3 regions of the Faecalibacterium sp. OF04-11AC genome follow, and region 3 is predicted to be linked to each of the others. Evidence: predicted binding sites of a transcription regulator. Region 3 holds the regulator's gene; each other region holds the start of a gene.

Region 1 (9,720 bases), on a different contig from region 3:
CGGACGAGCCACTGGGGCAGCAGGCCGTAAAGCTTGAAGAGCAGACCATTGCCCCACAGGACCGTCGCCGTGCCCAGCGCGCCCCAGAGCAGCGAGTATTGCAGGCAGATGTAGCCATCCACATTGAAGCGCTTGCCGGAGTAGTCCCACCAGCGGCGGCGATGCACCCGCTCCAGCAGTTTGGCTGTCAGCCACTCCACCACGGTGGCGTCAATGGCGCAGCCAGAAACAGCAGCAGCGGGCCGGGCCGGTCTGCAAAGGAAATCGCCAGCAGCACCGCCGTAAAGCCGTAGATAAAGCAGAACGGGCCGGACGCCACGCCTCGGTTGGCAAAGCGGCGGCCCTTTATCGTTGCCACCACCGTCTCGCCTACCCAGCCCAGGAACGAATAGACCAGATATAGAACACTCAGAGAGTAAAAATTGAGCTCCATTGCAGCTCCTTTCCATCGCGTGTGAATTGCATGGTACAATTTTATGCTATTTTAGGCTTCCAGGCAAGATAAAATGCAAAAAACACAGCGATACACGCTCTGTTTGCCAGAGACAGCGTATCGCTGTGTTTGGATGTTTTCTTTCAGCAGGCTTGCCCTCTCAGGCACTGCGGGCCGTTACAGCTGGCTCTTGTACAGCTCCACGATCTCTTCCACACTGGTGTCGCGGGGGTTGCCCGGGCGGCAGGCGTCTGCATAAGCGGACTCCGCCAGGAACTGGATGTCCTCTTCTTTCAGGATGCCGTGCAGGTTTGCGGGGATGCTCACATCCGCGCTCAGCTGCTTGACGGCTGCGATGGTGGCATCGGCTGCCTGCGCGTCGTTCATCTCGTCAATGCCCTTGACGCCCATGGCCTTGCCGACCGCGCGGTAGCGCTCACCGGCAACGCTCTTGTTGTACTCCAGACCGACCGGCAGCAGGATAGCGCAGGCCACACCATGCGGCGTGTCATACAGAGCGGACAGGCCGTGTGCCATGGAGTGGACGATGCCCAGACCGACATTGGAGAAGCCCATACCGGCAATGTACTCGCCCAAAGCCATGCCCTCGCGGCCTTCCGGCGTGTTCTGGACCGCACCGCGCAGGTTCTCGCTGATGAGCTTGATGGCTTCCAGATGGAACATATCGGAGATGGTGCAGTGGCCCTTGGTGATGTAGCCCTCAATGGCGTGGGTCAGAGCATCCATACCGGTGGCAGCGGTCAGGCCCTTGGGCATGGAAGCCATCATATCGGGATCGACGACGGCGATCTCCGGGATATCGTTGGTATCCACGCAGACGAACTTGCGCTTCTTCTCCACGTCGGTAATAACATAGTTGATGGTGACCTCGGCAGCGGTACCGGCAGTGGTGGGCACTGCAATGGTGAACACCGCGTGCTTCTTGGTGGGAGCCACGCCCTCCAGAGAGCGGACATCCGCAAACTCGGGGTTGTTGATGATGACGCCAATGGCCTTAGCGGTATCCATGGAGGAGCCGCCGCCGATGGCCACGATGCAGTCTGCCTCCGCGGCCTTAAAAGCAGCCACGCCGTCCTGCACGTTGGCAATGGTGGGGTTGGGCTTGATCTCGCTGTACACGCTGTAAGCAAAGTTTGCAGCATCCAGCAGGTCGGTCACTTTCTTGGTGACGCCGAACTTGATCAGATCCGGGTCAGAGCAGACGAACGCTTTCTTGTAGCCACGGGCAGTCAGCTCGGGCACAATGTTCTCGATGGCACCGTGGCCATGGTAAGAAATCGTATTCAGGACAATGCGATCAGCCATAATAGTAAGCCTCCAAACATTCTCTTCCCCGCCCCGTGCGGGGTTTTCTTTACCATTACTTTACCACATTGTTAAAAATAATGCAATTGGATTTTCTTGTGATTTTCATGAAATTTTTATACAGATGATTTTTGTTTCAGAAACTTTATCCAATTTACAATTATAAAAAAGAACCATGCAAGCTTTTCAGCCTACATGGTTCTTTTTCTTTTATTGTAATTTCAAGCGACAGGCCTTAATTACTTAACTTCATAAACCAGAACGATGAACTCGCCCTCATTAAAAGTGCCACGGACATCTTTCTCAAAAGCGGCCTTGGTATGAGAATTGGAATAACCGTACTTAGTAGCGCCATTTGCTTTCAGGGTAGAAACGATAGAAGCAATGGTAGCTGCATCTTTCTCCTGAACGGTAACGAAACCAATCTGCTCACCACCAACCAGAGTAGCAGCGTCTACAACTTTACCGATTGCTGCTGCACGAGCTTTCTGATAATCCTTCTGAGTATCATACTTGCCCTCAGACTGCTTCTTCTCAATGCTCTTGATCTCAGCAGCATAACTATCCCACAGCTGTGCAATCTTCTCAGCCTTTGCAACATCTGCAGTGTTATACTCAGCAGTAACCTTTGCATTAGACAGAGCGTCGGTCAGCTGCTTGTGGAAAGTGGTCTTGTCGCTGTCGCTGCAGCCAGTCAGGACTGCCAGAGCCATGACGCCTGCCAGAACGATAGCAGCCAGTTTTTTGAATGCCTTCATAAGTAAGGTCCTCCTCAAAAAATAAAATTTCGTTCAGGATATTTTCCTGTTTCCTGCATTGTACCCCCCCCCCGGGTGCCTTGTCAAGTGTTTTGAAAATTTCACAAATTATTTGTGCATCCCGACAAAAAACGGCCGATATTTTTTGGATATCTTTTCAAATTTTTATCACAAATCAAAGAGTTCCTTCTATCCTTTCGCATTCCCGGAATGAGTTTCTTTTCCCCAAACAAACCTAGAAACATCCTCTCTGTTCCTCTTGCGGAATTTCTAGCATCCAGAATCAAACGCCCGCCTTTTTCTGTCCATCTATGTGATCCTAAAGTCGCTGCCCTTTCCACTCAATTCTCATTGAGATGGGAGGGAAACCTTTTGGAACTGTTCGTATCATTCGTTTTGTCCGTCGCAGCAGGTGTGGTTTCCAACTGCATCAGCAAGTGGCTTGACGGCAAGCACAAGGACAGCAAGCACTCACAAATGGAAGAACCCCCTTGGAGTAGCCGCTCCGAGGGGGTTCTTCCATTTGGTGATACCCATTGGAAATGTGTATCGTATCGTTCGCATTTTTTTATATGCGATTTTGCAAAAAGTCAAGCCATGGCAGTATTTTTCCATCAGCAGCTTGCGGCCCCCTCCTGCGGGGCGATCATCAGGCGGATGATCTCACGGTCGGTCTCGGCCATGCCGTCGTGGGCCATCTTGCTCACGTTGCGGATGGTGTTCTCCACGCCCTTGAGCACGATGCCGTCGCCGCCCACGAACTCGCTGTCGTGCATCTGCATCTGCATTCCCAGCAGACCTGCTTCCACGGCAGAAGCGATCTTTGCGGCGCAGCTGGCCTTGGCACCATCGCAGACCATACCGGAGTTGATGGCCAGCGCGTTGACCACCGTGTGAGCGATCTCGTTATAACGGCCGCCGTGGAGGTATGTAATGCCCGCGCCTGCACCGCAGCCGGCACTGGTGGCGCCACAGTAAGCCGAGAGGGGCCCGATGCCTGTTTTGAGGTGGATGGTAACGAGGTTGGACACCAGCAGGGCACGGTAGAGCAGCTCCTGCGAGGCTCCCATATCCCGGGCGTAGATGATGACCGGCAGAGAAGCCGTCAGGCCCTGATTGCCGCTGCCGGAGTTGATGACCACCGGCAGCTCGCAGCCATTCATCCGGGCATCGGAACCGGCGGCGGCCCAGGCCTTGGCCCGGTTGTGGACGCTGTCGCCGTAGGAGCGGAGCAGGATGCGGCCGATCTCGGCACCCCAGTGGCCCTCCAGGCCCTGCTTGGCAATGGCCGTGTTGCAGTCGATCTGGCGCTGCAGGGTCTCTTTCACGTCGTTCAGGTCGGCTTCATCGGCAAACTGGACGATCTGCTCCACGTTGAGCAGGGTGTGGTCGGTGGCCTGGGTGCTGGTCTGCTCCACGTATTCTTTCTGGAGCAGGACCTCGCCGTCCCGCTGCAGGGCGATGACATTGGTGTGGTGGCCTGCGATCTCCGCAAAAGCGGTATGCCCGCCGCCGAACAGCCGCACCTGGATGTCAAACAGGTAGGGCTTGCCCGAGCGCTCCACATGGATGGGCGTCTTTTCCAGGAAATCCGCCATCTTCTTCAGGTCATCCTCCGTCACGGCGCAGAGCACTTCCAGTTCCTTGTCCGCATCGCCTGCCACGATGCCTGCGGCAGCGGCGGCAGCAATGCCCCGGCGGCCGCCCGTGTGGGGCACCACCACGCTTTTGACGTTCTTGATGATGTTGGCACTGGCGGCTACCTCAGCCTGCTCTGCCGGGCAACCCAGTGCCCGGGCAGCCAGGGCAGCAGCATAGGCCACCGCGATGGGTTCGGTGCAGCCCATCGCGGGCACCAGCTCTTCTTTCAGAATTGCAAGATAAGTATTGTAAAGCGCTTTCTCCATTTTTCTATCCTCCGTTTTATTTTACCGGGCACCCTCGCCCGCAAAAAACTCTTTGACCAGCTTTGCCACCGTGCCGGAGAGCAGCAGCAGGGCGATCAGGTTGGGAATGCTCATCAGGCCATTGAATGTATCGGCAATGTTCCACAAAAGGCCCAGATCCATCGTCGCGCCCACAATGGACACAAAGGAATAGAGCACGAGGAACGGCCCCACCACCTTATCGGTGCGGAACAGGAATTCCGCACAGCGAGAGCCGTACAGGCCCCAGCCGATGATGGTGGAAAACGCAAAGCAGCAAAGTGCCATCGCCGTAAAGATGGACGACCAGCCGCCGTAAGTCGCGGTAAAACCAGCGATGGTCAGCTCGGCGCCAGCGGCAGCCCCGTAGCCCACCGGCACGCCGCTGCACAGGATGACCATGGCGGTCAGAGTGCAGATGACAATGGTATCGGCAAAGACTTCAAAGATGCCGAACATCCCCTGCTTGACGGGCTTCCGGGTATCGGCGCAGGCATGGGCGATGGAGCCCGTACCGAGGCCGGCCTCGTTGGAGAAGATGCCGCGGGAGACGCCTTTCTGCACGCTGAGAAACACACTGCCGATGGCACCGCCCGTGAACGCTCTGGGGTTGAACGCGCCCGCGATGATGGACTCCAGCACATAGGGCAGACGCCGCACATTGAGCACCACGACGCCTACCGCCAGCACCACATAGAACAGTGCCATGAACGGCACCAGCTTCTCCGTGACGTTGCCAATGCGTTTGATGCCGCCCAGCAGCACCATGGCCACCAGCATGGCCACTACCACGCCCACAATGAGGTTGAGGGTGGGCAGAAAACTTTTTACCGAGGTGTTGTACGCCAGCACGGCGGAATCAATGGCCGTGACGATGGTGTTGACCTGAGTGGCGTTGCCGGTGCCAAAGACCGTCAGCACGCCAAACAGGGAGTACAGCACCGCCAGGAACTGCCAGCGCTGCCCCAGGCCGTTTTTAATATAGTACATGGGGCCACCCACCAGCTCCCCGTTTTTGTTCCGCTCCCGGAAATGGACGGCCAGCGTCACCTCCGAAAACTTGGTGCACATGCCCAGCAGCGCCGAGCACCACATCCAGAACACGGCACCCGGCCCGCCGATGGCGATGGCACCCGCCACGCCCGCGATGTTGCCGGTGCCCACCGTCGCCGCCAGTGCGGTGCAGACGGCCTGGAACGGGGTCATGGTGCCGTCCGAGGCATCCTTTTTGCGGAACATCCGGCCAATGGTGGTGCGGATGGCGTAGGGGAATTTGCGGATCTGCAAAAAGCCGGTCCGCACACTGAGCAGCAAACCCACGCCGATGATGCACACCATGGCCGGGATGCCCCAGATAAAGCTGTTGACCGCCTGATTGACGGCCGCAATGGTTTCGATCATATATTTGTTTCACCTATTACTTGGATTTTTAACACAACAGAAGACATTTTATCCTATTTTAGGGGTGGTGTCAAATTTTTTCTACACAAACCACCCCGGTTGTGCTATGATAGGGCTGAAAAATTGGTTTGGCAATGCCAACCACAAGGAGATGTTTCCAGAATGGTCACAACTTCCACTCTGATGGAAAATTTACGGCAGGAGGGCGTCAGCCGGATCTGCTGCTGGCCGTCAATGAATATCGTACCACCCACCCGCTGACCGAGGCTTTGGCTCCCCGTGTGCCGCAGTCGGCCTTTACTTACTATGGAAAAGACGTCTGGGAGCAGGCACTGGCCGCCCTGCTCTGCGGCGAGAACCTGCTGCTGGCCGGCGGCAAGGCCACCGGCAAAAATGTGCTGGCGGAGAATCTGGCCGCCGCCTTTGGCCGCCCTGCATGGGATATCTCGTTCCATGTGAATATGGACGCGGCCTCCCTCATCGGCATGGACACCTTTGAGGGCGGTGCCGTCAAATTCCGGCCCGGCCCGGTCTACCGCTGTGCTCAGTGCGGCGGCTTTGGCGTGCTGGATGAGATCAACATGGCAAAGAACGAGGCGCTGGCTGTCCTCCACGCGGTGCTGGATTTCCGCCGCGCCATCGATGTGCCCGGCTACGAGCGCATCCCGCTGGCCGAGGAGACCCGTTTCATTGCCACCATGAACTACGGCTACGCGGGCACCCGGGAACTGAACGAAGCCCTCACCTCCCGCTTTGTGGTCATCCAGATGCCCACCATCACCGAGGAAAACCTCGAAAAGCTGCTCCGGGCCCAGTTCCCGGATCTGACGGGCAAGTACGTCCATCAGTTTGCCCAGCTTTTCCTCGATTTACAGAAAAAGTGCGACAGCGCGGAAATCTCCACCAAAGCGCTGGACCTGCGCGGGATGCTGGACGCCCTGCGGCTCATCCGCCGGGGCGTGCCTGCCGGGGCCGCGCTGGACATGGGCATCACCAACAAAGCCTTTGATTCCTACGAGCAGGGGCTCATTCGGGACGTCATTGCCGCCCGCATCCCGGCCCAGCTCACCGCCGCCAAGCTCTTCAGCTGAGGGGCCGCCCTATGGAAGCGCAGAGCTACACCGCGCAGGAGCGGCGGGCCGCCAATCAGGTGTGGGCCGCGGCAGGCGAATACGGCTTTGAGCCGCTGTTTCTGGCCCGCAACACCGATGGCACCGTGGATTTTTACATGAACTGCATCGTGGGGCTGGTGCACAAATATTACGGCGACGACCTTGTGCGGGGGCTGTTCAATACCTGGGACGGCGACGTGAAGCAGTCCCTGCTGGACGACCTGACCTGGCTGTACCTCGAAAGCGCCGCCTACGCGCTGGAGCTGCCCCGCCGCCCGGTGCTGGCCGAGCTGCGGCGGGCCCACGCGGATTATTTCTTCGGCATCCAGTACAAACTCTCGCGGCAGGAGTGGATGGCGAAAAACCAGCTGGTCTACTCCATGCAGGCCACCCGCTGGCGGCGGGTACAGGGCCGGGCCGACCCGGTGCTGACCCCTTATGAAAGCCAGCTGGCGGCGGCCCTGGCCCCGGAAACACCGCCCAAGCCCGAGGAACTGAAAGCCAGCGTACTGGCCTTTTACGCTAAATTTGCCCTCTTTGACGGCACGGTGCACCAGAAACTGGCACTGCACCTGCACTTGGAGGGGCTTCTGGCCTCTCTTGCCACCAAGACCATGCCCACCCAGATGATCAAGACCGACCGGATGACGGTGGAGCACTCGGGCAGTGTGGACGCGGGCGGCGGCGGGCCGACTGCCGACAAGCGGCTGGCCCATATTACACTGAAACAGAACGCCGCCGAGGACCGGGCCTACATCGAGAGCTGCTTTGGCCGCTCTCTCTACCCGCCGGAACGGCTGCGCAAGGCCGAGCAGGAGCTCTGCACCGGGGACCATCTGGGGTGCCATTTGTGGTTTGCCTCCGGCGTGCCCAGCCCGGAGCAGGCCCCCACCCCCGAAGCGAAACATCTGGCCGAGCAGGCCGAATTGCAGGCCGACCGCAACCGGGCTTACGATGCCAAAAACCGGGAGCTCCACCGCAGCGTAGTGCTCCGGCTGACTGAACAGATCCAGAACTGCATCCTGGTCCACCAGCAGCCCAACGCCCGGATCGCCCGCAGCGGCAATCTGGATCCCGAGCGGGTCTGGCGGGCTCCCCTGCTGGACGACAGCCGGGTCTTCCGCTGTGCCGAGGAGGAGAACCAGCCCTCGTTCACCGTAGACCTGCTGCTGGATGCCTCGGCCTCCCGGCTCCACTGCCAGGAAGTCATTGCGGCACAGGGTGCCATCCTGGCCGAGAGCCTTTCCCGCTGCCGCATCCCGGTGCGGGTAAGCAGCTTTTGCAGCCTGCGGGGCTACACCGTGCTCCGGGTGCTCAAGCATTTCAAAGACAAACAATGGCAGGGTGTCAACCAGTATTTCGCCTCGGGCTGGAACCGGGACGGCCTGGCCCTGCGGGCGGCAGGCGACCTGCTGGATTTTGACCCCGGCCCGGCTCCCCGCCACCTGCTCATCCTGCTGACGGATGCCTCCCCCAATGACAGCCGCCGCATCCCGCCCAGCCCGGAAAACCCGCTGGGCCGGGATTACGGCGGGCCCTACGGCGTGGACGATACCGCCGCCGAGGCACGTGATCTCCGCCGCAAGGGGATCCAGGTGTCCGCCGTCTTTATGGGCGAGAACAGCTCCATCCCCGCCGCCGAGCGCGTTTACGGCAAAAACCTGGCCCGCATCCGGAGCATGGACCAGCTGGCCCGTGCCGCCGGGCAGCTCATCCAGCACGAGATCCGGGCCTGGGGGATTGAGTTCATACAACCATATTGTTTATTCTGTTTTCCGTTTTAAAAATATTTTTGTCCAGTAAGCAAACTTATAGTTGTATTTTGTTGTTGTTTGTGGTATACTCCTCTCAGAAATACAACCAACATCGGTCCCGGAAGAGAGGAGAACCACCATGGATGCTGCCCGTTACTTTGAGATGATGCACCGCGCCATGTCTGCCCGGAAACGTGATACCACCCTGCTGCTCCGCGTGAAAGTGCAGGATCTTGGCGGGGCAGACGCTTATCTGGAGCTGCGGCAGGAGCCCGGCAGCGCCCGGGTGCGGTTGTTTTACTCCACCATGGGGCGGCGCAACCTCAACTTCCAGTTGTTCCGCAAGGGCTGGCAGCTCTGCCACAACGCTTCCGGCGAGATGACGGGCCGCTTCCCTGCCAAGGCGGATGAACTGCTGAGTGCGGACGACTTTGCCGCCTACATCCGGGACGATGCCCTTGATGCAGGCCGGGCCGAGCGCGTCCTGCACGAGCTGCGCCGCTGCTCCGGCGAACACACCGCCGCCCTGCCCCGCAAGCGTCCTGCACGAGCTGCGCCGCTGCTCCGGCGAACACACCGCCGCCCTGCCCCGCAAGCGCGCGGAGGGGGCGCTCATCACGGTGGACAGCTTTGTAGGCCGGGGCGCGCACTGGTGATACTGGAGCACCGATGCCGCCGCCCAGCTGCCCATGGCCGCCGTCCTCTGCTGGCTGGGCGATTTCCTGGCCGGGACGGAGCGGCGCACCCTCCAATCCTGCCCGGAGGCCGTCCAGCTGGCCGCTCAGTGGCAGGCCGACCTTGCTTCGCCCTTTGCCTGCCCGGTGGACCGGATGCCCAGCCCATGGCCCCGCCGCCTCCGGCTGCTGCCCGCCGCGCTTCTGCACAGCCTGTGCAGAACCCCCGGTGGCAGAGCATCCTCGCCGTGCTGGCAACGGTATAAGAAATGCCCGGAGAACGCTGTGATCTGCAGTGTCTCCGGGCATTTTTTATCTTTTGCGATTCTAAAAATTT
Region 2 (9,720 bases), on a different contig from region 3:
GAAAAAGATGATGCTCAGGCTGATGGCCCCGAACCCTGCGAGCATCCCGTAGAGGTAGGGCTTGATGTGTGGTTTTTTGTCCATCATGGCAGACTCCATTCCCGCCGCAGACAGCAGGAATCCCTGCGGCGATGCTTAGCGCTTGTTGCTCCTGCGCCAGATATGCATTTTATCGGCCTCGGCGATCAGCTGCTCACGGAAATCCGGGTGCGCCACGCTGATGAGGGCTTCGGCTTTCTCCCAGCTGGTCAGGCCCTTGAGGTTGACACAGCCGTACTCGGTGCACAGATAGTGGAGGTTGGCACGGGTATCCGTGATGATGCTGCCGTTCTCCAGCGTGGGGCGGATGCGGCTCTCCAGCTTGCCGGTCTTCTTATTCATAAAGGTAGAGGACAGGCAGATGAAGCTCTTGCCGCCCTTGGAAAGGTAAGCACCCAGCACGAAGTCCAGCTGGCCGCCGGCACCCGAGATGTGTTTGATACCGGCGCTCTCAGCATTCACCTGGCCAAACAGGTCGATATCCACCGCGTTGTTGATGGAGATGAAGTTGTCCAGAGCCGAGATGCTGCGGATATCGTTGGTGTAATCCACGGGAGCGGACATGCACTCGGGGTTGTTATCGAGGTAGTCGTACATCTTTTTGGTGCCGGCACCGAACGCGTAGACCTGACGGCCCTTGTCCAGCTGCTTGTGGGCACCCGTGATCTTGCCGGCCTTGGCGATATCGACGAACGCGTCAACATACATCTCGGTGTGGACGCCCAGGTCTTTCAGGTCGCTCTGTGCGATCAGGCTGCCGATGGCGTTGGGCATACCGCCGATGCCCAGCTGCAGGCAGGCACCGTTGGGGATGAGGGGCACCACCAGGTTTGCCACCTTGAGGTCCACCTCGGAGGCGGGGCCGGCGGCAGCCATCTGGCCGATGGGCGGGTTGCTGCCCTCCACGATGCCGCTTACCTTGGAAATATGCACGCAGTTCTCCATGCCGCCCAGGCACCGGGGCATGTTGGTGTTGACTTCCACGATGATCTTCTTGGCTTTCTCACACACGGCACCCAGATGGCTTGCACTGGGGCCAAAGTTGAAATAGCCGTGCTCGTCCATGGGAGTCACCTGGAAAATGGCAACATCCAGCGGGTCCGGGCTCTCGCGGTAGTAGCGGGGCAGCTCCGAGTAGCGGATGGGGGAGTAGAACGAGAAGCCCTGTGCAATGGCCTTGCGCTCAATGCCGCCCATGTGCCAGCTGTTCCAGGTCATGTGGGCAGCCGGGTCGTCGATCTGGAAGATCTCGGGCACCCACATCAGGATACCGCCGCGGAAGTTGACGTTCTCCAACTCGGGCAGGCGCTTGGCCAGCGCCGCGTCCACAGCCACAGGCGTGTTGACCGCCCAGCCGTAATCGACCCAGTCACCGCTCTTGACCTGAGCGGCAGCCTGCTCGGCAGTCATCTTTTTCTGCGCGTACAGTTCCATAAAATCCATTATAAACCATCCTCTCCGATAATAACATAAAGAAATTGTAAATTCTTACAATTCCCTGCGGAACAATATAACCTTACAGTTCCCTGCGGAACGATATAAAATGTACAGAGTATTTACCAAATGGATGCAATCTGTACACATGACTTTCACAGGTGAGTGATATCCTGATGCCATGCAACTTAGTTATAACATTAACAAATTGCAGAATCAATACCCTGTTGCGAAAAAATCGGAGCTGATGGCAATTTGACTAAAAATCTTAGCATTTTATGACGATAGTTTGGTACGGCAAAAACAAATTTTTCAGAAAATGGTCTTGATAAAATTTTGACAATATGGTTTACTAGTATCGTAGCAAGTGTGCGCGCTGGTGTGCACCGTTAATTGTTTAAAAATTAACGATATGACGAGGCGCTGCTTGCCCCGGAGACTGGAAAGTGCTATCATGGCAGAACCAAAACGCGCTTTTCACCCAAGCGCACAAGGAGGACACCATGGTAACGGCAATTTATCCCGGCTCATTCGACCCTGTCACCCGGGGCCATCTCGATATCATCAAGCGCGCGGCAAAGATCAACGACAAACTGATCGTGGCTGTGCTCATCAACAGCGCGAAAGACCCTCTGTTCACCATTGAGGAGCGGGTAGAGCTGCTGAAAGAGTGCTGTAAGGACATCCCGAATGTCACCGTGGAGAGCTTCGACGGCCTGACTGTGGATTTTGCCAAAAAGAAGCACGCTTCGGTGATGGTGCGGGGCCTGCGGGCCGTGACGGATTTTGAAAACGAGATCCAGCTGGCCCAGACGAACCACGCGCTGATGCCTGGCATTGAAACAATGTTCCTTGCCACCAGCATCAAATGGAGCTACCTCTCCTCGACCATCGTCAAGGAGGCCGCCCACTACGGCAGCAACATCTCCAAGTTCGTTACCCCCAATGTGGAGGCGGCGGTCGAACGGAAGATGAACGCCCTGCGGGAAGCCGGAAAGCTCTGAATCCCATGCAAAAGCGCCCACGGGCGTTTTGAATAACAAAGGCTCTAAAATCACCCAACATAAATTCAGGAGGCTTTTAACATGAAGAAAATTGTTATCGCATCTGCATGCCGTACCGCCATTGGCAAGTTCGGCGGCACCCTGGCAAACGTCCCCGCTGCGGAGCTGGGCTCCATCGTTATCAAGGAGGCTCTGAACCGCGCTAACGTGGCTCCCGAGCAGGTCGATCATGTTTACATGGGCTGCGTCATCCAGGCTGGCCTGGGTCAGAATGTTGCCCGTCAGGCTGCCCTGAAAGCCGGTCTGCCCATTGAGACCCCCGCCGTCACCGTCAACGTGGTCTGCGGCTCTGGCCTGAACTGCGTCAACATGGCTGCTCAGATGATCGAGGCTGGCGATGCTGACATCGTGGTCGCCGGTGGTATGGAGAACATGGACATGGCTCCGTTCGCAATGATGAAGGGCCGCTACGGCTACCGCATGGGCGCTCCCATGGGCAAGAGCGAGCTGGTGGACACCATGGTCAATGATGCTCTGTGGGATGCATGCGGCTTCAACAAGCACATGGGCATGACCGCTGAGAATGTCTGCACCAACGAGACCTACCAGAAGAAGTACGGCTACAGCCCCATCACCCGTCAGCAGCTGGATGAGTTCTCCTACAACAGCCAGGTCAAGGCTGACAAGGCCATTAAGGACGGCGCGTTCAAGGATGAGATCGTTCCTGTTGTCATCAAGGGCAAGAAGGGCGACACCGTGTTCGATACCGATGAAGGCCCCCGTCTGACCCCTGTTGAGAAGCTGGGCACCCTGAAGCCTGCTTTCACCAAGGACGGCATCGTGACCGCCGGCAACTCTTCCGCTATCAACGACGGTGCTGCTGCTCTGGTCGTGATGAGCGAGGAGAAGGCCAAGGAGCTGGGCGTGAAGCCTCTGGCTACCTGGGTCGCAGGCGCTCTGGCTGGCGTTGAGCCCGAAGTCATGGGTCTGGGCCCCATCGCTGCTACCAAGAAAGTCATGGCAAAGACCGGCCTGACCGTTGCTGATATGGATCTGATCGAGGCTAACGAGGCATTCGCGGCACAGTCTGTGGCTGTCGGCGAGGCTCTGGGCTTTGATCAGGAGAAGCTGAACGTCAACGGCGGCGCAATTGCTCTGGGCCACCCGGTCGGCGCTTCCGGCGCTCGTATCCTGGTCACCCTGCTGTACGCGATGAAGCATCGCGGCGCTAAGAAGGGCCTGGCTACCCTGTGCATCGGCGGCGGCATGGGCTGCGCTACCATCGTTGAGATGGACTAAGTTCTCCACGGGAAACAAATAAGTAGAATAACAGTCCCGGGCAGGGGAGTGGCCTCTGCCCGGGGACTGCTTTGAAAAATGAATGGAGGTTTTCACAATGGCATTTGTAAAAACCGAGGTGCAGGGCGCTGTCGAGATCATCACCATCGATCGTCCCAAGGCACTGAACGCCCTGAACCCCGAAGTTCTGGCTGACCTGAAAGCAGCTTTTGAGGCTGTGGATCAGAACACCATCCGCTGCATCGTCCTGACGGGCGAGGGCGACAAGAGCTTTGTGGCCGGCGCGGATATCGGCTCCATGAGCACCATGACCAAGGCAGAGGGCGAAGCTTTTGGTAAGCTGGGCAACGATGTCTTCCTCATGATCGAGAGCTTCCCCGTCCCCGTCATTGCAGCGGTCAACGGCTTTGCACTGGGCGGCGGCAACGAGCTGGCAATGAGCTGCGACATCCGCATCTGCTCCGACAACGCTGTCTTCGGCCAGCCGGAAGTCGGTCTGGGCATCACCCCGGGCTTCGGCGGCACCCAGCGGCTGGCTCGTCTGGTCGGCATGGGCATGGCAAAGCAGCTGGTCTACTCGGCCCTGAACATCAAGGCTGACGAGGCTCTGCGCATTGGCCTGGTCAACGCCGTGTATCCGCAGGCTGAGCTGATGGAGAATGTCCTGAAGCTGGCTGGCAAGATCGCCAAGAACGCTCCCATTGCAGTGCGCAACTGCAAGAAAGCCATCAATGACGGCATCAGCCTCCCCATTGAAAAGGCTGTGGAAGTGGAAGAAAAGCTGTTTGGCGACTGCTTCGAGACCCACGATCAGGTCGAGGGTATGGCATGCTTCCTCTCTCGTGAGAAGCCGAAGCCCAAGGCAGTGTTCACCAACAACTAAAACATTCCGGTTTTAAGCTTTCCCCGGGAGAGGGGAGAGCGTAAGAAAAGATTACTTAACATCAAATATTTAAAGGAGAGATATCCTATGAAGATCGGTGTTATTGGCGCTGGCACTATGGGCCAGGGCATCGCAAAGGCATTTGCACAGGTTGAGGGCAACACCGTTGCTCTGTGTGACATCAAGCAGGAGTGGGCCGAGAATGGTCTGGCAAAGATCAAGAAGGGCTACGAGAAGCTGATCGCTAAGGGCAAGATGACCCAGGAGAAAGTGGACGCCATCGTTGGTGCCATCACCCCGGGCCTGAAAGAGGACCTGTGCGCGGACTGCGACCTGATCGTTGAGGCTGCATTTGAGGACATGAAAGTCAAGCAGACCACCTTTGGCGAGCTGGATAAGATCTGCAAGCCCGAGTGCATCTTTGCTTCCAACACTTCCTCCCTGTCCATCACTGAGATCGGCAAGGGCCTGAGCCGCCCCATGATCGGTATGCACTTCTTCAACCCCGCAGACCGCATGAAGCTGATCGAGGTCATCGCAGGCTGCAACACTCCCGCTGAGACCGTTGAGAAGATCAAGGAGATCTCCGTTGCCATCGGCAAGAACCCTGTGCAGGTCAACGAGGCTGCCGGCTTCGTCGTCAACCGCATCCTGATCCCCATGATCAATGAGGCTGCATTCATCAAGATGGAGGGCGTCTCCAACATTGCTGGCATCGACACCGCTATGAAGCTGGGTGCAAACCACCCCATGGGACCCCTGGAGCTGGGCGACTTCATCGGCCTGGACATCTGCCTGGCCATCATGGACGTCCTGTACAAGGAGACCGGCGACAGCAAGTATCGTGCTTGCCCGCTGATCCGTAAGATGGTCCGCGGCGGCAACCTGGGCTGCAAGACCGGCAAGGGCTTCTACGTTTACAACGCAGACCGCACCAAGACCCCTGTTGATGAGCTGTAATTTCTGAAAAACGTTTCTCCCGGCCGCGGGAAAGCGGCCGGGAGGAATTTGTTTGCACTGAGCGGACAAGCACTGCTCAGGAACTGAAAAAATACCCGTTAGGAGGATATAGCGATGGATTTTACTCTGTCCAAGCAGCAGCAGATGGTACAGAAGATGTACCGCGAGTTTGCTGAAAACGAAGTCAAGCCCCTGGCTAAGAAAGTTGACGCCGAAGAGTACTTCCCCAAAGAGACCGTCGAGAAGATGGGCAAGCTGGGTATGATGGGCATTTATTTCCCCACTTCCGTGGGTGGCGCAGGCGGCGATGTCCTGTCCTACGTCATGGCAGTTGAGGAGCTGAGCAAGGTCTGCGGCACCACCGGTGTCATCGTCTCTGCTCATACCAGCCTGTGCGCTGCTCCTATTTATGAGAATGGCACCCCTGAGCAGAAAGCAAAGTACCTGCCAAGCTGTGCAGCGGCGAGTGGCTGGGCGCTTTCGGCCTGACCGAGCCGGGCGCTGGCACCGATGCACAGGGTCAGCAGACCATTGCTAAGGAAGATGGCGATTACTGGGTGCTGAATGGCTCCAAGATCTTCATCACCAACGCTGGCTTTGCTGATGTGTTCATCGTCATCGCCGTTACCGATAACGTGCTGGATAAGCGCGGTCGTCCCACTAAGCTCTGCTCTGCCTTCATCGTGGAGCGTACCGACCCGGGCTTCTCCGTCGGCAAGGCTGAGGACAAGATGGGCATTCGCGGTTCTTCTACCTGCGAGCTGATCTTTGAGGACTGCCGCATTCCGAAAGACCGTATGCTGGGCGTGCGCGGCAAGGGCTTCCAGCTGGCTATGGCTACCCTGGACGGCGGCCGTATCGGCATCGCTTCCCAGGCTCTGGGCATTGCCGAGGGCGCTCTGGAAGAGACCGTTGCATACGTCAAAGAGCGTAAGCAGTTCGGCCGCAGCATTTCCGCTTTCCAGAACACCCAGTTCGAGCTGGCTGAGATGAAGGCCCGCGTGGAAGCTGCCAAGTACCTGGTCTATGCAGCTGCTCTGAAGAAGCAGCAGGCTATGGACGGTGCAAAGGTCCGCTATAGTGTTGAGGCCGCTCAGGCTAAGCTGATCGCAGCCCGCACCGCCAGCGACGTGACCCGCCGCTGCCTGCAGCTGTTCGGCGGCTACGGCTACACTCGTGACTATCCCATCGAGCGCATGATGCGTGATGCCAAGATCACGGAGATCTATGAGGGCACCAGCGAAGTGCAGATGATGGTCATTTCCGGCGCTCTGCTGAAGTAAGGGAGGCAAGATTTACAATGAAAGCAATTGTTTGTGTAAAGCAGGTTCCTGATACCTCCGGTAAGGTGGCCGTCAAGGCGGACGGTACGCTGGACCGTGCCTCCATGGCAACCATCACCAACCCCGATGACCTGAACGCTCTGGAGGCTGCCCTGAAGCTCAAGGACGCCACCGGCTGCGAGGTCGTTGTTGTCACCATGGGTCCCCCGCCGGCAGAGGGTATGCTGCGTGAGCTGCTGGCCCGCGGCGCTGACAAGGCTGTTCTGGTTTCCGGCCGTGAGTTCGGCGGTTCTGATACCTTTGCAACCAGCCAGATTCTGGCTGCTGCTGTCAATAAGATCGGCGTTGGCCCCGAGGACGTTGTCTTCTGCGGCCGTCAGGCAATCGATGGCGATACCGCTCAGGTTGGCCCGCAGATCGCAGAGAAGCTGCACCTGCCTCAGGTGACCTACGTTGCCGACATCCAGAAAGACGGCAACACCCTGACCGTGAAGCGTATGCTGGAAGACGGCTACATGATGGTCAAGGTTCAGACTCCCTGCCTGCTGACCTGCATCAAGGAGCTGAACGAGCCCCGCTACATGAGCGTCAATGGCATCTTCACCTGCTACGACAAGCCGATGGAAGTGTTCGATTACAACGCTCTGAAGGACGATCCGCTGATCGAGGTCGATACCATCGGTCTGAAGGGTTCTCCGACGAACGTCTTTAAGTCCTTCACTCCTCCGCAGAAGGGCGCAGGTACCATGCTGACGGGCGACGATGTCGCTGCTCAGCTGGCTGGTATCCTGGCCAAGAAGCACCTGATCTGATGAAAGGAGCATAGGATTACAATGGCTGATTTTAACGAGTACAAGGGCGTATGGGTCTTCTGTGAGCAGCGCCAGGGCAAACTGATGCCCACCGATTTCGAGCTGGTCAGCGAGGCCCGTAAGCTGGCTGACGAGCTGAACTGCGAGGTCACCGGCCTGCTGCTGGGCGACAACGTGGAAGGCATTGCCAAGGAGCTGGGCGGCTATGGTGCCGATAAGGTCATGGTCTGCGAGAGCCCGCTGCTGAAAGACTACACCACCGACGCTTACACCAAGGTCCTCTGCGACATGGTCAACGAGTACAAGCCCGAGGCCCTGCTGATCGGCGCGACCAACATTGGCCGCGATTTGGGCCCCCGCTGCGCAGCCCGTCTGCACACCGGCCTGACCGCTGATGCTACCCACCTGGATGTGGATACCGCAAAGTATGTCGAGTTCCTGAAAGAGAGCTCCACCATCGACCTCTCCAAGCAGAAGTTCGATTATGAGGATCGCAACCTGAAGATGACCCGTCCCGCGTTCGGCGGCCATCTGATGGCTACCATCATCTGCCCCCGCTTCCGTCCCCAGATGTCCACTGTCCGTCCCGGCGTTATGAAGAAGGCTCCGTTCGATCAGGCTAAGGCTGATGCCTGCCAGATTGTGAAGCCCGCATTCAGCCTGACCGCTGACGACATCAAGACGGAAGTGCTGAGCGTTGAGAAGGCCGCTGAGAAGCTGGTCGATCTGATCGGCGCGGACGTGATCGTCTCTGTGGGCCGCGGCATCAGCAAGGATGTCAACAAGGGCATCGAGCTGGCTGAGCAGCTGGCGGCAGCCCTGGGCGGCGGCGTGGTCGGCGCTTCCCGTGCCGTGACCGATGCAGGCTGGATGACTGCTGACCATCAGGTCGGTCAGACCGGCAAGACCGTGCACCCCAAGATCTATGTGGCTCTGGGTATTTCCGGTGCCATCCAGCACACCGCAGGTATGCAGGATTCTGAGTGCATCATCGCTGTCAACAAAAATGAGGCGCACCCATCTTTGGTGTGGCCGATTACGGCATCGTGGGCGATCTGTTCAAGGTCGTGCCCGAGCTGGTCAAGCAGATCGAGGCAGCCAAGGCTGCTCAGTAATCTGAGGCGTTTTGAACATTGAGAGAGGGCGGTACCGGAGAGCCGCCCTCTCTTTTTTGTTTGCAAAAGGCAGGGGAGAGACGGATCGCGACAGGATGTGAAAAAAATCTTCAATTTCTGACGGTTTACGGTTGACAGGGATGACAGGCCGTGCTATACTACAGCTGTGGAAAGCGGAGTGCTGAAAAGCAGAACACTTTCCCCTGAGGATAAGTTTCCGGAAGGCTCCTGAAAAGGAGACTGCGAATTGAATATTTAGCAAAATGACCGAAAGGTTATGACGCAAAGCTATAGGGCCTGTAAAATGGCAGCCAGTTGCACATTACTTGTATGAGTGTTGTTTTGCTGTATGTTGCAATTCAATGCTCTTTTTCTTTTGCCTGAACAGAAACGCAGTCTTCGGAGTTCGTTGAAGAGATTGTAAATTTTCATAAGCCGGCAAAGCAGTCGAAAGGCTGTGACGCAAAGCTATAGGGCCTGTAAAATGGCAGCCAGTTGCACCTTGAAAGAGTATTGTATACGCTCTTGGTGCGTTTACAATGCTCTTTTTTGCAACATCGTCAACGAGGAGTCTTGAATATGCGTAAGAACAATGTTCTGAAAATGATGCTCTGCATTGTTATGCTGTGCGTCGTATCCGCTTTTGCAGCATCTGCTTCCGCTGCTTCCAGCAGCGAGAGCGAGCAGTTCCTGCAGCTGATCAACATGGAGCGTGCAAACGCTGGCGTTTCTGCCGTGACCATCGGCAGCCAGAACCTGAACGACGCCGCTCAGGCTCGTGCACAGGAGCTCACCTCCCGCTATTCTTATGTCCGTCCCAATGGCCAGCGCGAGTTCACCATCCTCAGCGAGTATGGCGTGACCGATGCTTCCGTGGGCGAAGCTTACTGG
Region 3 (9,720 bases):
AAGTAGGTCTCGGTAGCAAATGCGCAGTGTACCCAGATGGCCAGATAGAACGGGCTGTTGACCCAGCCGAACTTGGTGTACAGCAGGAACTGCGGCACGTTCAGGACGACCTGGGGCAGGAAGAGGGTGGCCAGCATGATGCTGAACAGGATCTTGCGGCCCGGGAAATCAAAACGGCCAAAACCGTAGGCGGCCACGCAGGAGGAGACCACGGTGCAGATGACCTTGGGCAGAACATAGCTGTAGGTGTTGAGCATGGCCTGCAGGATGTTGATGGAACCGCCAAAGTTGTTCAGCGCGTTCTGATAGCCCTCGAGGGTGGGGTTCTTGATCCACAGGCCGATGCCTGCAAAGATCTCGCTGTTGTCCTTAAAGGTGGCGCTGATCATCCACAGCAGCGGGTAGATCATGATAAGGCCCACCAGAATCAGGACAAAGTACTTGAAAAACGTCGCGATGGCGTTAGAAGCTTTCATTCCCATAGTGTTACACCTTACCTTTCATCCGAGTAGTAGACCCACTTCTTCTGGCTGGTAAAGGCAATGATCGTCAGGATGCAGACGATGACGAACATGATCCAGGCCAGTGCGGAAGCCATACCCATTTCGTTGGACTTGAAAGCGTAGTTGTAAACGAGGATGGAGATGAGGGTGGTGGAGTTGCGGGGGCCGCCGTTGGTGATGATGAACGGGCCATTGAACTCCTGGAACGCCTGGCAGATCTGAGTGACCAGGTTGTAGAAGATGATGGGGGTGATCATCGGAACGGTGATGGAGAAGAACTGCTTCCACTTGCCGGCACCGTCGATGGTGGCAGCCTCGTACAGGTCCGCGGGCACGCCTTTCAGAGCGGCCAGGAACAGCACCATGGCGGAACCGAACTGCCAGATGCGCAGGAAGCAGATGATCCACAGCGCGTAAGTCGGGTCAGACAGCCAGGAGGGGCCCTGTGCGTGACCAAAGGTGATCATACGGATCAGGGTGTTGACCAGACCGTCATCACGGAAGACGGCTTTCCACAACACGGCGATGGCCACGGAACCGCCCAGGATGGACGGGATGTAGTAAATGGTACGGAACAGGTTCACGCAGGCGATCTTGAAGTTCAGGATGTAAGCGATGAACAGCGCGAAGATCAGCTTCAGGGGCACGGTGATGAACGCGTACTTGAACGTGGTGATCAGTGCTTGGTGATCTTGGCATTGGTGAACGCGGTGGCGTAGTTCATCAGGCCGTACTCGTGGATGCCCTCAAAGAAGTTCATATCCGTAAAGCTGTAGTACAGCGACTGGCCAAACGGAATGGCTTTGAAGACGACGAAGCCGATGATCCAGGGGATCAGGTAGAACAGGCCCTGCCATTTGTCAAAAAACTTCTGGGCCGGGGTACGCCCGAGCGAGGGCGCTTTGCTTTCTTTCATCCGGGAATCCTCCTTTTTGAAAATTCGGGGTGGGTGCAGCATGGTTTGGACACATCTTGGTCAAAGTTTAGACATCTTTTTCTTGCAAAAAAGGGGCATCCACCTCTTGGGCGGCGGATGCCCCTACAATGTACCAAACAGAATCGAGGGGGCGGGAGTTTATACCGTAACTCGGACCCCGCTGCAGCGTGTGGAAGAATTACTCGACGGTGTAACCGACGGCATCCATGCCATCCAGCAGGATGTCAACAACGTCAGCGCCGGACTTGTTATCGTAATCGACGGTGTCGAAGACTTCCTGGTAAACGCCGGTGCCGTTTGCTTTCAGGTCGTTGGACTCGAACAGGGGATCCAGCTTGTTGGAAACGAAAGCCATGACCTTGCCGTTTGCCTCGGCAACCAGCTCCTTGACAGCGCCCGCAGCCTGAGCGGCAGCCAGACCAGCCTTGGAAGCGGGGATGCCGCACTCGGAACCCATGATGGAAGCGCCAGCCTCTTCGTTCAGCAGGAAGTTGATGAGGGTAGCTGCCTCCGCGGGGTGCTCGCAGGTCTTGGTGATGGCCAGGCCCATGGAGACCTTGGAGAAGCCGCCGTTGTAATCGCCGAACTTGATCTCCTCGCCGACGGTGAAGCCGGGCTTGTTCTCCTCGTCCAGAGCGTCCTGATACTTGGTAGCGGAGGAATCCCACTCGAAGCAGCCGGCCAGCTTGCCGGTGATCCACTCGGTGGACTGGTGAGCGGCGTTGTCGCCGTTGGAGCCGTAGTAGGTGGGCAGGCTCATGATGACGTGGCCATCGACCAGGCTCTTGATGAAGTCGATGCCCTCCGCGATCTCGTCCGCGGTGTAGTTCAGGGTAGAGGTGGTGGGGTCTGCCCAGTCCTTGCCGTACTTGGACTCGAGGTAGAAGACCATCAGGATCATACGGTCGTAAGCGCCAGGTGCAGGGGATAGTAGTCATCGCCCAGCTTCTCCTGGAAAGTCTTGCCGGCTGCCATCAGATCGTCCAGAGACTTGGGGACCTCGGTAATGCCAGCCTTGTTAAAGGTGGTCATGTTCCAGTAGAAGATACGGCCGGTCATGGAGACAGGCACGCACTGCTGAGCGTTTGCCACGTTGCAGGCAGTCAGCTGCGCCTCATCCCACTGAGACAGATCCAGATAATCGGTGGTGCTGTTCAGGTCAACGAACGTCTGGCCGTTCTTGGAATAGTTGTACAGCCAGTTCCAGTTGATCTGGCAGACATCCTCCGCCACGCCGCCGGCAAACTTGGTGGACATGGTATCCTCCCAGCCGGACCATGCGGCAAAGGTGGGGTTGACGGTGATGTTGCTGTGCTCAGCGGAGAAAGCCTTGATGGCATCCTGGTATGCATTGTGACGAGACTCGCCGCCCCACCAGCTCATGGTCAGGGTAACGGGGTCGCTGCTCAGGCCGCCGACGGCCTCAACAGAAGCAGCTGCCGCGGAAGAAGCAGGAGCGGTGCTGGAAGCCGCGCCGCTGTTGCCGCCGCAGGCAGCCAGCAGACCGGCTGCACCCACAGCGCCAGTGACCTTGATGAAATCACGACGAGAAATTGCCTTGCTCATTTTTGTTCTCCTCCTAATTGTGTAGAAAACCTCGTGTGGAACGGAGCCTCTGCAAAGCATCCGTTGTATACAATTATGATAACAAAAGCATTCACAAAAAGAAAGATAGAATTTGGCGTGATACACTCTAAAAACGCACAAATATTGTCATAACCTTTGCGGAGGCATCGGCGTCCTTGCCAGAATGAATAAACTTCGGTTAAAAAACTGTGCAACTTGTATACTTCAACACTTTGCATAGAAAATCGAGGGTCTTGGACGACAAAACAACGTAAATTGTTATAATTTTATGCGGTGTGGAAAATTGTCGCTGGAGTGTTGTATACAATAAAACAATCGAAGACAGATGATTCTCATGTGAAACTGATATATCAATAACGCAATAAACGTGCGAATTGCCTTGCAACTGATATACTAATTGCTCGTAAAACGGATGAAAAAAGCGCTGCCCGCAATTGCAGACAGCGTAAATGGAAAAAATTTACTTGGACAGATGCTCAGCCCGCTTGGCATAAAATTCTTTGCGGGCTTTGAAATAGCATTGGGGGCACATGCTGACGTACTGCACATCGTTCTGCAGATCGATGGCGACCTGTTCCCCCTCAAAGACGAACTCGCCGTTGACCTTGCGGCAGTTACAGGTGGCTTTGCGGCCGCAGGTGCAGATGGTCTTCATCTCCTCGATGGTGTGGGCCAGCTCCAGCAGGCGGGTGGAGCCGGGGAAACCCTTGAGGGAAAAATCAGACCGCAGGCCGTAGCAGATGACCGGGATGTTCAGCTCCACCGTGACCATGAACAGCTCCTCGGCCTGCTGGGGCGTGAAGAACTGGCTCTCGTCGCAGAGGACACAGGCCAGCGGGGCTGCGGCAGCGGCCTGCTGCACCGCTGCAAACACGTCCATTTCCGGGGGAACCAGGAGGTCGGCCTTGCGGCGCACGCCCAGGCGGCTGACCAGCTCGCCGCCGCCCTTGGTATCCACCTGCGGCTTGAGGATGAGCACCCGCATTCCCTGCTCCTCGTAGTTGTGGGCCACCTGCATCAGGGCGGTGCTCTTGCCGCTGTTCATGGCACCGTAACGAAAATAAAGTTTTGCCATTGTTTTCTCCTCATAAAAAGGCAACCCTCCCAGTCAAAATAGGTCGGAGAGGGTTGCATATTACTTTTATACGGTATAAGAGATCAGTCCTGATTGCGCAGGCGGTAGCCCAGGCTCATCAGGCTGTCGCCCAGATGAACGTTCTCCACCACCACATCCGGGTAAGAAATGGACAGGTCGTAGTGGGAGAAATTCCAGAAGCCCTGGATGCCCAAGCTGACCAGGCGGCTGCTCAGCTCCTCGGCACCGCTGCGGGGCAGGCAGAGAACGGCCACCTCGGGGTGATGCTCGGCGCAGAACGCTTCCAGCTGGTCAATGTTCAAGATCTGCACGCCGCTGATCTCCTTGCCCACTTCGTCGGCGGAGTTATCAAAGGCAGCGATCAGCTTGTAACCATTGGTGTCGGTGGTGATAAAACGGCTCACGGCCTTGCCTAAGCGGCCGCAGCCGATGAGGATGGTGGGCAGAAGGTCGCCGTTGCCAAACAGCAGATGCTCCAGGATGGAGAGCAGGTTCTCCACCGAGTAGCCGATGCCCTGCCGGCCATTCACATCGCCGATGCAGTTGAAATCCTGCCGCACCTGGGAGGCGGTGGTGCCCATCTGGGCAGCTAGCTCACGGGACGAGATGCTGGTGATGCCATCATTTTTTAACGTGCGCAGGTAGCGGTAATATTTGGGCAGCCGCTTGATGACGGGGAGCGACGCTTTTCCGGGGGTGTTCATATCAGAAAATCTCCTTTCTGCAAAAGGTGCCGGGCAGGGGAGCAGTGCAAGCAGGACGCGCCGACAGATTCTCAGAATTTTTGCAATAATGATACATATTTGACAATGTTTTAGTTAATATAAAGTATACAGCCTGATACGAGAATGTCAAACCCTTTGGACAAAATTTTTTTGGCTAAGATTTTTAGCTTTCGGAATAGCACCGTGCCGCCCGGGGAATCCTGAGAAAAAACGGCCGGGAGGATGGAAGATGGCAGAGAAAACGAACGACGAAAAAGGCAGCCCTGTGGAGCAGCAGCGGCTGGAACAGGAGCAGATCGAGGACCTGGGCAGCATCTGGCGCACCCGGGGCAAACACGCCATCCACTGTCTGACGGTAGTGGGGCAGGTGGAGGGCCATGTGGAAGCGCCCCAGGGCCAGAAAACCACCAAATATGAGCATGTCATCCCCCAGCTGGTGGCGGTGCAGGAGGACCCCGGCATCGAGGGGCTGCTGGTGCTGCTCAACACGGTGGGCGGGGATGTGGAGGCCGGGCTGGCGCTGGCGGAGCTCATTGCCAGCATCTCCAAGCCCAGCGCCGCCGTGGTGCTGGGCGGCGGGCACTCCATTGGGATCCCGCTGGCGGTGAGCGCCCGGCGGAGCTTTATTGTGCCCACGGCCACCATGACCATCCACCCGGTGCGCCATTCCGGCATGATTTTGGGCGTGCCCCAGACCATGCGGTGGTTTGAGCAGATGCAGGAGCGGATCACCGGTTTTGTGGCGGCCCACAGCGGCATGACGGAAAAGCGCTACACCGAGCTGATGCTCCGCACCGGGGAGCTGGTGATGGATGTTGGCACGGTGCTGGACGGCCGCAAGGCCGTGCGGGAAAAGCTCATCGACCAGTTGGGCGGCATTTCGGACGCGTTGGAGTGGTTGTATCAGGAAATAGAAAAAGGATAATTTGCCATTTGACTTTCCGCGTGGTACAATGAAAGAATCGAGAAGTATCGAAATCGATTTTATCATAGAAACGACAGGGAAGAGCGAACATGGCAAAACGGAAACGAAAATCCACTGCGGGGCGCGGCAGACAGCGCCGGAGAAGCCGGGCACAGGACCGGATGCCTGCGGGGCTGGTGACCTTGTTTTTGGGCCTCATCCTCATGGCGCTGGCTTTTGTGCCGGGCAGCGCGGTCTGGAAGACTCTGCACGACGCGCTGTTTGGCGTGTTTGGCTGCGGCAGCTTTGTGGTGGGCGCGGCGCTGTGCTATCTGGCCATCCTGTACACCCGCGGCGAGGACCTGCTGCCCCACATTGCAAAGCTGCTGCTGGGGCTGGTGTTTGCCAGCAGCACGGTCATCGTGTTCTCGGATATCCCCGCCGATGTCCCGGCGGCGACCATGGTAGCCGCCTGTTACCAGAACGGTGTCAACGCCTGGCTGTCCGGCGGCGCGCTGGGTGCCGTGCTGGGCGGCAATCTGCTGCTGCTCTGCGGGCGCCCGGCAGCCAATCTGGTCATGGCGGCGCTGGCCCTCTGCGCCAGCCTGTACATTTTTGATATCACCCCGGCGGAAGTCTGGCAGTGGCTCTGCAACGTGGGCGGCGGCGTGCACGAAAAAGGCGTGGCCGTCTATGAGCAGAACGCCGCCCGCCGCGCGGAACGCAGGGCGGAGCGCCTTGCCGCGGAGGCGGAAGAAGGATCCTACGAGGAGGAAGATCCCGACGAGCTGGACGAGGACTTTGAGGACGACGAAGAAACCGGCCTCAAGGCTCCCGGCTGGCTGTCCGGTGTGCTCTCCTGGGGCCATAAGGTGACCAAAGAGCTGGAGGGCGAGGCAGAGCCCGAGCCGCCCCAGGACCCCAACCTGGGTTACGAACCGCCTCCGGCTCCGGATCCGGCGGATGTGCCCCGCCTCAGCCTGCCCCGGAATTTGAACCCATCCAGGTCAGCGCCCCGGGGCCCCGCGCGCCCTTTGACATCGACCTGGGCCCGGACCATACCCAGGTAAAAGAGGGCGGCAGTGAGCCCATCGAACCCGTCATTCTGGGCCCGGGCGGCACGTTTGGCATGGACCCGCTCCGCAACGCGGCACCCCGCGCCATCGTCAAGCCGGTGGTACCGGATGCGGTGGAGACCCCGGCGGAGGACTTCTTCCGCAAGCCGGAGCCGGGGCCCGCACCGGAACCCGGCGACATTGCGGTGGCCCCGGCGGATATCGCCCCGGCCCCCACCCAGACGCCCGGTATGCCGGGCCTGAATGCGGATGCCCCTGCTGTGGAAGAGCCGGAGTTTGAGCCCATCCCGGTCAGCCCTGCGGAGCCGCACCGGGTGAGCGCGGAGAACGCTGTGGCGTTCCGCTCCGCCCCGGACGAGGACGGCTGGATCAGCATTACCTCTGAGCCGGTGGAGGAGAAAGACCTTAATACCTTAGTGGCAGCGGCCATGGAAAAGCCTGCCGCCTCGGAGCAGGCCGCCGCCAGTGCCCCTGCCGAAGAAGCCGAGACGGTGGAGACCTACCAGTATCAGTACCCCTCCATCGAGCTGTTTGAGCGTGCCCCCGAGGAAACGGATGTGGGCGCGCAGGACGAGCTCAAGGCCAACGCCCAGAAGCTGGTGGATACGCTGGAGAGCTTTGGCGTCCGCACCCGAGTGCTGGATATCTCCCGCGGCCCCTCGGTCACCCGGTACGAGGTGCAGCCGATGGCGGGCGTCAAGATCAGCCGCATCACCTCGCTGGCGGACGATATCGCCCTGAACCTCGCCGTGGCCGATGTCCGCATGGAGGCCCCCATCCCGGGCAAGCCTGCTGTGGGCATCGAGGTGCCAAACCACAAAAAGACCCCCGTTTATATCCGCAGCGTGTTTGAGAGCCAGGCGTTCCTGCGGATGACTTCGCCCTTGGGCATCGCCCTGGGCAAGGACATTGCCGGTGTGGCCCAGGTGGCCGACCTGTGCAAGATGCCCCACCTGCTCATTGCGGGCAGCACGGGCAGTGGTAAATCCGTCTGTGTCAACAGCATCATCATGAGCCTGCTCTTCCGTTCCAGCCCCGAGGACGTCAAGCTCCTCCTCATCGACCCCAAAGTCGTGGAGCTGGCGGAGTACAATGGCATTCCCCATCTGCTCATGCCCGTGGTCACCGAGCCGAAAAAGGCGGCAGGCGCTCTGGGTTCCGCGGTGCAGGAGATGGAGCGGCGCTACCACATGTTCGCGGAGAACAATGTCCGCGATATCAAATCGTTCAACAAGCTGGCGGCCACCGACTCCACGCTGGAAAAGATGCCCTACATTGCCATCATCATCGACGAGCTGGCCGACCTGATGATGGTGGTGGGCAAAGACGTGGAGGACTCCATCTGCCGCATTGCCCAGAAAGCCCGCGCGGCCGGGATGCACCTCATCGTGGCTACCCAGCGCCCCAGCGTGGACGTTATCACCGGCCTGATCAAGGCCAACATCCCCAGCCGCATTGCGTTTGCGGTGTCCAGCCAGGTGGACAGCCGCACCATCCTGGATGGTGCCGGTGCCGAGAAGCTGCTGGGCATGGGTGACATGCTCTTCATGCCCGTGGGCGCTCCCAAGCCCACCCGGATTCAGGGCACCTTTGTCCGGGATGAAGAGATCAGCCGGGTGCTGAATTTCATCAAGCAGAGCGCCACCGTCCAGTATGACGAGGCCATGATCGAGGCGATGGAGCGCCACGCCATTCAGGATGGCAAAAAGGGCGGCAGCGGCAGCGCCGACTCCGACGAGGATTCCGGCAGCGACCCGATGCTCAAGCAGGCCGTGGAAGTGGTCATCGACGCCGGGCAGGCGTCTACCAGCCTGCTGCAGCGCCGCTGCAAGCTGGGCTATGCCCGCGCGGCCCGCATCATGGACGAAATGGAAGAGAAAGGCATCATTGGCCCCTACGAGGGTGCCAAGCCCCGCGCCGTGCTCATCAGCCGCCAGCAGTGGCTGGAAATGCAGATGAACCAGCCGGAAGAATAAAGAGAAAAGGAGTAACATGGAACAGCAGACCTACACCGAATTTCTCCCCATCAGCCGCGCCGACATGGAGGCGCGGGGGTGGGACCAGCTGGACTTTGTGGTGGTGGGCGGTGACGCCTATGTGGACCACCCCAGCTTTGGCACCGCCATCATCAGCCGCCTGCTGGAGGCAGAGGGCTATAAGATCGGCGTGCTGGCACAGCCCCGCTATACCGACTGCGAGGACTTCAAGCGGTTCGGCAAGCCGAAGTACGGCTTCTTCATCGGCGGCGGCAACGTGGACAGTATGGTGAGCCACTACTCGGTGGCAAAGATCCCCCGCGCGAGGATGAGTATTCCCCCGGCGGAAAGGGCGGTGCCCGCCCGGACCGCAGCGCCACCGTTTACACCAAGCTGGCCAAAGAGGCTTACCCGGACCTGCCCGTGATCCTGGGCGGCCTGGAAGCCTCCCTGCGCCGTTTTGCGCATTACGATTACTGGCTGGACACTGTGCTGCCCAGCATCGCGGAAGATTCCGGTGCCGACCTCATCAGCTACGGCATGGGCGAGCACCAGACCGTGGAGATCGCCCGGCGGCTGGCGGCAGGGGAGCCTGTGGAGAGCATCACCGATGTGGACGGCACCTGCTACCTGACCGATTTTGACCACCTGCCCGAGCGGTATGTGGAGTGCGCGGGCTTCAAAAAAGTGGCCAGCGACAAGACGGCCTACGCCAAGGCCTGCCGCATCCAGATGGACAATCAGGATGTGGTCAGCGGCCAGATCATCGTCCAGAAGCAGAGCGAGAAATATCTGGTGCAGAACATCCCGGCCAAGCCCCTTGTCCGCTGGGAGCTGGATAAAGTCTACGCTCTGCCCTACACCCGCCGTTACCACCCCATCTATGAAGATATGGGCGGCGTGCCTGCCATCCGGG

What was found. The regulator Rex, encoded in region 3, represses fermentation and respiration genes when NADH is low (regulators of the CRP and FNR family bind a similar motif). The targets are predictions, from matches to a motif close to ATTGTTAANNNNTTAACAAT.
Region 1: the regulator Rex is predicted to act here: its motif matches at 1,827-1,846, upstream of fucO (lactaldehyde reductase).
Region 2: the regulator Rex is predicted to act here: its motif matches at 1,798-1,817, upstream of coaD (pantetheine-phosphate adenylyltransferase).

The regions. Positions count from the first base shown of each region.
Region 1 covers NZ_QTVP01000002.1:65,232-74,951, forward strand. The annotation lists gene DXA70_RS01485 (putative ABC transporter permease) at 1-302, opposite strand, end outside; gene DXA70_RS13915 (putative ABC transporter permease) at 188-433, opposite strand; gene fucO (lactaldehyde reductase) at 611-1,759, opposite strand; gene DXA70_RS01495 (hypothetical protein) at 1,999-2,517, opposite strand; gene DXA70_RS01500 (L-serine ammonia-lyase, iron-sulfur-dependent, subunit alpha) at 3,132-4,424, opposite strand; gene DXA70_RS01505 (sodium:alanine symporter family protein) at 4,446-5,843, opposite strand; partial or broken gene DXA70_RS01510 (MoxR family ATPase) at 6,006-6,934, shown strand; gene DXA70_RS01515 (hypothetical protein) at 6,946-8,739, shown strand; gene DXA70_RS01520 (hypothetical protein) at 8,849-9,649, shown strand.
Region 2 covers NZ_QTVP01000001.1:39,350-49,069, forward strand. The annotation lists gene DXA70_RS00190 (AI-2E family transporter) at 1-87, opposite strand, end outside; gene DXA70_RS00195 (butyryl-CoA:acetate CoA-transferase) at 136-1,482, opposite strand; gene coaD (pantetheine-phosphate adenylyltransferase) at 1,977-2,477, shown strand; gene DXA70_RS00205 (acetyl-CoA C-acetyltransferase) at 2,559-3,776, shown strand; gene DXA70_RS00210 (enoyl-CoA hydratase-related protein) at 3,874-4,659, shown strand; gene DXA70_RS00215 (3-hydroxyacyl-CoA dehydrogenase NAD-binding domain-containing protein) at 4,747-5,619, shown strand; partial or broken gene DXA70_RS00220 (acyl-CoA dehydrogenase) at 5,734-6,902, shown strand; gene acrB (acryloyl-CoA reductase electron transfer subunit gamma) at 6,920-7,714, shown strand; partial or broken gene acrA (acryloyl-CoA reductase electron transfer subunit beta) at 7,736-8,829, shown strand; cyclic di-GMP riboswitch class I at 9,077-9,152, shown strand; cyclic di-GMP riboswitch class I at 9,257-9,332, shown strand; gene DXA70_RS00235 (CAP domain-containing protein) at 9,409-9,720, shown strand, end outside.
Region 3 covers NZ_QTVP01000015.1:40,514-50,233, reverse strand. The annotation lists gene DXA70_RS08725 (carbohydrate ABC transporter permease) at 1-482, opposite strand, end outside; partial or broken gene DXA70_RS08720 (sugar ABC transporter permease) at 494-1,419, opposite strand; gene DXA70_RS14465 (hypothetical protein) at 1,619-2,341, opposite strand; gene DXA70_RS14460 (ABC transporter substrate-binding protein) at 2,338-3,006, opposite strand; gene DXA70_RS08710 (thymidine kinase) at 3,488-4,102, opposite strand; gene DXA70_RS08705 (redox-sensing transcriptional repressor Rex) at 4,186-4,827, opposite strand; gene DXA70_RS08700 (ATP-dependent Clp protease proteolytic subunit) at 5,078-5,773, shown strand; gene DXA70_RS15455 (hypothetical protein) at 5,863-6,822, shown strand; gene DXA70_RS08695 (DNA translocase FtsK) at 6,882-8,804, shown strand; partial or broken gene DXA70_RS08690 (YgiQ family radical SAM protein) at 8,821-9,720, shown strand, end outside.